One region of the Fictibacillus sp. S7 genome, then DNA from elsewhere that is predicted to be linked to it. Evidence: a T-box and tRNA genes for the amino acid it is inferred to sense, from the RefSeq annotation. Region 1 holds a T-box; the other holds one or more tRNA genes.

Region 1 (3,444 bases):
AAATACTTCATCGGAAGGGCATGCCGCGCAGCTTATCCATTTTGTGCATTTACCTGCTTTTTTTCGGCGGAACTGGTTATGCCCTATACAAAGGAATACCCTATATGATCCTTCAGATCAGGGAATTGGCGTCCAATCTTCCCACCTTATCAAAAACGTATCAAAGCTGGCTGCTTGAAGTGGATCATCATACAGCAAGCCTTCCGAAATCCATTCACCTCAGAATTGAGGATTATATTCATTCAGGTGAACGTTATTTGCAGAAAAGCGCAGCCAATGTCATTGGCTCTATTAAAAAACTTGTGGATTATTTTTTTGTACTCATCATTATTCCGTTCCTTGTTTTTTACTTTTTAAAGGATATTGACGGCATTAAACGGGTATGCTGGTACTTGACGCCGCAGAAGTGGAGAAGAGAAGGAAGACAGGTTCTCAAGGAAATTGATGGTTCGCTGGGAGGTTACATCCGGGGGCAATTATTGGTGGGAACGCTTCTTGGGGCTGCTGCTATGCTTGCACTGTGGCTCGCCGGTATGCCGTATCCCATTATATTGGGGATTATTATTGCTATCACGGATATTATTCCGTATTTTGGGCCCATTCTTGGCGCTGTACCGGTCATCTTCATCGCGTTTACCATTTCTGTTAAAATGGTTCTCATTGTGGCCGGCATCATGCTGGTTTTGCAGTTCATCGAAGGAAACATTTTGGGTCCGCTGATCGTGGGGAAAAGCCTTCACATCCATCCCGCATTGATCATTATGGCGCTGCTGGCTGGCGGTGAAATCGGAGGGGTGGCCGGGCTGATCCTGGCTGTGCCTGTGTTTTCAATCATGAAGGTTATTATTGTGCATATACGGAACCACCGGCTGCAAGCCAAGATTGACAAGATGCCCTAGAAGGAATTATACTACTGCTAGATAAAGCAAAACGATGATGGAGATAAGTATGTTTTGACCCTTTTCCAAGAGAGGAAACCCCCGGCTGTAAGGTTTCTAAAAGGAAAGAACAGAAAGCTACTCCCGAGTGCAGTTAATCCCTGCCGGTGAAACCCCGTTACGGTTTACATAAGGTGATGATTTCGGTGTTCGGCTTAAATCATAACCAGGGTGGTACCGCGTGATAACAACTCTCGTCCCTGATGCAGAATCAGGAACGGGAGTTTTTTATTTTGGCAGAACAGGGCGCTACCGCTTTTTCTAATAATGAAAGGAGAGTGGAAAGATGAAAACTTTAACGTCTGCTCAAGTAAGACAAATGTTTCTTGATTTTTTCCAGGAGAAGGGCCACAGTGTGGAGCCGAGCGCTTCCCTTGTGCCTTATGAAGACCCGTCACTTTTGTGGATCAACAGTGGGGTTGCTACCCTTAAAAAGTATTTTGACGGCCGGGTGATTCCGGAAAACCCGAGAATCGTTAACGCTCAGAAATCAATCCGTACGAATGACATTGAAAATGTGGGGGTTACCGCACGCCACCATACGTTCTTTGAAATGCTCGGAAATTTCTCCATCGGTGATTATTTCAAAGAAGAGGCGATCATCTGGGCCTGGGAATTCTTGACCAGTGAAAAATGGATCGGTTTTGATTCAGAGAAACTATCAGTCACTATCCATCCGGAAGATGATGAAGCCTATGAGCTTTGGAACAAAACCGTAGGGGTGCCGCCAGAACGCATCATTCGTTTGGAAGGGAACTTCTGGGATATCGGAGAAGGGCCAAGCGGACCGAATACAGAAATTTTCTACGACCGAGGAGAAAAATACGGCAGTGATGCAAATGATCCTGAGTTATACCCGGGTGGGGAAAATGACCGTTACCTCGAAGTATGGAACCTGGTGTTTTCCGAGTTCAACCATAATCCAGACGGAACGTACACACCGCTTCCAAAGAAAAACATTGATACCGGAATGGGGCTCGAACGGATGGTCTCTGTTATTCAGGACGTTCCAACGAACTATGACACGGACTTGTTTATTCCGATCATTCAGCAAACGGAAAAGCTTTCTGGCAGCAAGTATGGCCAATCAAAGGAAGCGGATACCGCGTTCAAAGTGATTGCTGACCATATCCGTACCGTTGCCTTTGCTGTATCTGACAATGCACTTCCATCAAATGAAGGCAGAGGGTATATTCTACGCCGCCTGATCAGAAGAGCCATTCGCTTTGCCAAGCAGATTGGACTTGACCGGCCGTTTATGTTCGAACTTGTTCCAACCGTAGCAGATATCATGGTGGACTATTATCCGGAAGTAAAAGAAAAAGTGCCGTTTATCCAGCGCGTCATTAAAAACGAAGAAGAGCGATTCCATGAAACCATCAATGAAGGACTTGCGATCCTTGAAGAAGTCATCAAAAAGGAAAAAGCAGCCGGAAGCAGCACAGTTTCAGGTAAAGATGCCTTCAAGCTTTATGATACGTTTGGCTTCCCGTTTGAACTGACTGAAGAATATGCTGCAGATCATAACATGGAAGTCGACCGTACAGGATTTGAAAAAGAAATGGAAGGCCAGCGTGAGAGAGCCCGTTCGGCACGTCAGGATGTGGATTCCATGCAGGTGCAATCCGGTGTGTTAAGCGACATCAAAGCACACAGCGATTTTGTGGGCTATGACGAAGAGCGGAGCACATCAAAAGTATTGGAAACCCTTCAAAACGGAGACCGCATCGATATCCTTGCCGAGGGAGAAGAAGGCCAGGTCATTCTTGACATTACTCCGTTTTATGCGGAAAGCGGAGGCCAGGTTGCTGACCAAGGCACGATTTCGGGCGAAGGACTGGAGCTGTTTGTTAAGGATGTTCAAAAAGCACCGAATGGACAAAATCTCCATACCGTCGTTGTAAAACAAGGAAACCTTCGCAACGGAATAGAAGTTGTCGCTCAGGTTGATACTGAAAAACGTGCGGCTATTGTGAAAAACCATACGGCTACCCACCTGCTGCATCAAGCGCTGAAGGATGTTCTCGGTACTCATGTGAACCAGGCAGGTTCCCTAGTGGCACCTGGAAGGCTTCGATTCGACTTTTCCCATTTCGGCAGCATTTCACAGGAAGAAATCGAGAGCATTGAAGATATTGTCAACCAGAAGATCTGGAAGACCATTTCTGTGGATAAAATGCAAAAGCCGATTGAGGAAGCAAAAGCGATGGGAGCGATGGCCTTATTCGGTGAGAAATACGGAAAAGTGGTTCGAGTGGTTCAAATTGGCGATTACAGCCTGGAATTATGCGGCGGCTGCCATGTGCAGAATACCTCGGAGATCGGCCTCTTTAAAATTCTTTCAGAGACTGGCATTGGTGCCGGTACAAGAAGGATTGAGGCTGTAACCGGACAGGAAGCCTATCAGGTCATGAAGGGACAAGTCCAGACACTGCGTGACTCTGCAGCTTTGCTGAAGACCAATGCAAAAGAAGTTCCGAGCCGTATAGAAGCGCTGCAGCACCAG
Region 2 (3,444 bases), 2.6 Mb from region 1:
AGCTTCTCCCCTAAGGGATAACCCCTCCTCTTAACCTTCCAGCACCGGGCAGGTGTCAGCCCCTATACTTCGCCTTGCGGCTTCGCAGAGACCTGTGTTTTTGCTAAACAGTCGCTTGGATCTATTCACTGCGGCTCTCTCGGGCGATAAACCCTACCAGAGCACCCCTTCTCCCGAAGTTACGGGGTCATTTTGCCGAGTTCCTTAACGAGAGTTCTCCCGATCATCTTAGGATTCTCTCCTCGCCTACCTGTGTCGGTTTGCGGTACGGGCACTTCTTTCCTCACTAGAGGCTTTTCTTGGCAGTGTAGGATCAGGGACTTCGGTACTGTAATTTCCCTCGCCGTCACAGCTCAGCCTTCACGATTGCGGGATTTGCCTCACAATCAACCTAACTGCTTAGACGCGCATTTCCATTCGCGCGCTCTCCCTACCTTCCTGCGTCCCCCCGTCGTTCAAACGGAAAGGAGGTAGTACAGGAATTTCAACCTGTTGGCCATCGCCTACGCCTTTCGGCCTCGGCTTAGGTCCCGACTAACCCTGAGCGGACGAGCCTTCCTCAGGAAACCTTAGGCTTTCGATGGACAAGATTCTCACTTGTCTTTCGCTACTCATACCGGCATTCTCACTTCAAGGCGCTCCACCAGTCCGTCCGGTCTGACTTCGCCGCACTTCGAACGCTCCCCTACCACTGTACCTGACGGTACAATCCATAGCTTCGGTGATACGTTTAGCCCCGGCACATTTTCGGCGCAGAGTCACTCGACCAGTGAGCTATTACGCACTCTTTAAATGGTGGCTGCTTCTAGGCCAACATCCTGGTTGTCTGGGCAACTCCACATCCTTTCCCACTTAACGTATACTCTGGGACCTTAGCTGATGGTCTGGGCTGTTTCCCTCTTGACTACGGATCTTATCACTCGCAGTCTGACTCCCGCGGATAAGTCTCTGGCATTCGGAGTTTGACTGAATTCGGTAACCCTGTGGGGGCCCCTAATCCAATCAGTGCTCTACCTCCAGGACTCTAGCCGCGAGGCTAGCCCTAAAGCTATTTCGGGGAGAACCAGCTATCTCCGTGTTCGATTGGCATTTCACCCCTACCCACACCTCATCCCCGCACTTTTCAACGTGCGTGGGTTCGGGCCTCCATTCAGTGGTACCTGAACTTCACCCTGGACATGGGTAGATCACACGGTTTCGGGTCTACGACAACGTACTATGGCGCCCTATTCAGACTCGCTTTCGCTGCGGCTCCGCCTTCTCGGCTTAACCTTGCATGTTATCGTAACTCGCCGGTTCATTCTACAAAAGGCACGCTGTCGCCCGTTAGTGGGCTCCAACTACTTGTAGGCACACGGTTTCAGGATCTCTTTCACTCCCCTTCCGGGGTGCTTTTCACCTTTCCGTCACGGTACTGGTTCACTATCGGTCACTAGGGAGTATTTAGCCTTGGGAGATGGTCCTCCCGGATTCCGACGGGGTTTCACGTGTCCCGCCGTACTCAGGATCCACTCAGGAGGGAACGAAGTTTCAACTACAGGGCTGTTACCTTCTTTGGCCGGCCTTTCCAGACCGCTTCATCTACCCCGTTCCTTTGTAACTCCATGTAGAGTATCCTACAACCCCAGAGGGCAAGCCCTCTGGTTTGGGCTGTTTCCGTTTCGCTCGCCGCTACTCAGGAAATCGCATTTGCTTTCTCTTCCTCCGGGTACTTAGATGTTTCAGTTCCCCGGGTCTGCCTTCTCATATCCTATGTATTCAGATATGGATACCATCCCATTACGGATGGTGGGTTCCCCCATTCGGAAATCCCCGGATCAACGCTTACTTACAGCTCCCCGAGGCATATCGGTGTTCGTCCCGTCCTTCTTCGGCTCCTAGTGCCAAGGCATCCACCGTGCGCCCTTTCTAGCTTAACCTTTAACACGATCGTAAGATCGTAAAAAAATCACTAAATCAGCGCACAACTAATGAATTAGTTGGCTTGTTTGGATGTTTCGTTATCTAGTTTTCAAGGAACATGACGTGCATTTCATCGGTGTTGCCTTCAAGAGACAACTTTTATATAATACCGACTAAAAAAGAAAATGTCAACAGCATTGTCTAATGGTGGAGCCTAACGGGATCGAACCGCTGACCTCCTGCGTGCAAGGCAGGCGCTCTCCCAGCTGAGCTAAGGCCCCATCTTGTCTTTATTAGAATGTGTATGGTGGGCCTAAATGGACTCGAACCATCGACCTCACGCTTATCAGGCGTGCGCTCTAACCAGCTGAGCTATAGGCCCATGCACCATATATAGAGAGAAGTTCTCTCAAAACCAAACAAATGCTCAGAGTAAGATTCATGAGGCACCTGAGTGCTCATGTCTCCATAGAAAGGAGGTGATCCAGCCGCACCTTCCGATACGGCTACCTTGTTACGACTTCACCCCAATCATCTGTCCCACCTTCGGCGGCTGGTTCCAAAAGGTTACCCCACCGACTTCGCGTGTTACAAACTCTCGTGGTGTGACGGGCGGTGTGTACAAGGCCCGGGAACGTATTCACCGCGGCATGCTGATCCGCGATTACTAGCAATTCCGGCTTCATGTAGGCGAGTTGCAGCCTACAATCCGAACTGAGAGTGGCTTTTTGGGATTGGCTCGGCCTCGCGGCTTCGCAACCCTTTGTACCACCCCTTGTAGCACGTGTGTAGCCCAGGTCATAAGCGGCATGATGATTTGACGTCATCCCTACCTTCCTCCGGTTTGTCACCGGCAGTCACCTTAGAGTGCCCAACTGAATGCTGGCAACTAAGGTCAAGGGTTGTGCTCGTTGCGGGACTTAACCCAACATCTCGCGACACGAGCTGACGACAACCATGCACCACCTGTCACTCTGTCCCCCGAAGGGGAAAGCGTGATCTCTCAAGTGGTCAGAGGATGTCAAGACCTGGTAAGGTTCTTCGCGTTGCTTCGAATTAAACCACATGCTCCACTGCTTGTGCGGGCCCCCGTCAATTCCTTTGAGTTTCAGCCTTGCGGCCGTACTCCCCAGGCGGAGTGCTTAATGTGTTAACGTCAGCACTGAGGGTGGATCCCCCCAACACCTAGCACTCATCGTTTACGGCGTGGACTACCAGGGTATCTAATCCTGTTTGCTCCCCACGCTTTCGCGCCTCAGCGTCAGTTACAGGCCAAAAAGCCGCCTTCGCCACTGGTGTTCCTCCACATCTCTACGCATTTCACCGCTACACGTGGAATTCCACTTTTCTCTCCTGCACTCAAGTCTCCCAGTTTCCAATGACCCTCCACGGTTGAGCCGTGGGCTTTCACATCAGACTTAAGAAACCGCCTGCGCGCGCTTTACGCCCAATAATTCCGGATAACGCTTGCCACCTACGTATTACCGCGGCTGCTGGCACGTAGTTAGCCGTGGCTTTCTGGTCAGGTACCGTCAAGGTACC

The links. A T-box is a leader RNA that pairs with one kind of tRNA and senses whether it is charged. The one in region 1 lies ahead of alaS (alanine--tRNA ligase), so its partner is inferred to be a tRNA-Ala.
Region 2: it encodes a tRNA-Ala, which carries the amino acid that the T-box ahead of alaS (alanine--tRNA ligase) is inferred to sense. The anticodon was not compared.

What each region holds. Positions count from the first base shown of each region.
Region 1 is NZ_QJKL01000001.1:163,489-166,932, forward strand. Features, by position in the region: gene DMO16_RS00795 (AI-2E family transporter) at 1-899, shown strand, start outside; T-box leader at 925-1,143, shown strand; gene alaS (alanine--tRNA ligase) at 1,225-3,444, shown strand, end outside.
Region 2 is NZ_QJKL01000001.1:2,752,146-2,755,589, forward strand. Features, by position in the region: rRNA gene DMO16_RS14210 (23S ribosomal RNA) at 1-1,919, opposite strand, end outside; tRNA gene DMO16_RS14215 (tRNA-Ala) at 2,108-2,183, opposite strand; tRNA gene DMO16_RS14220 (tRNA-Ile) at 2,208-2,284, opposite strand; rRNA gene DMO16_RS14225 (16S ribosomal RNA) at 2,375-3,444, opposite strand, start outside.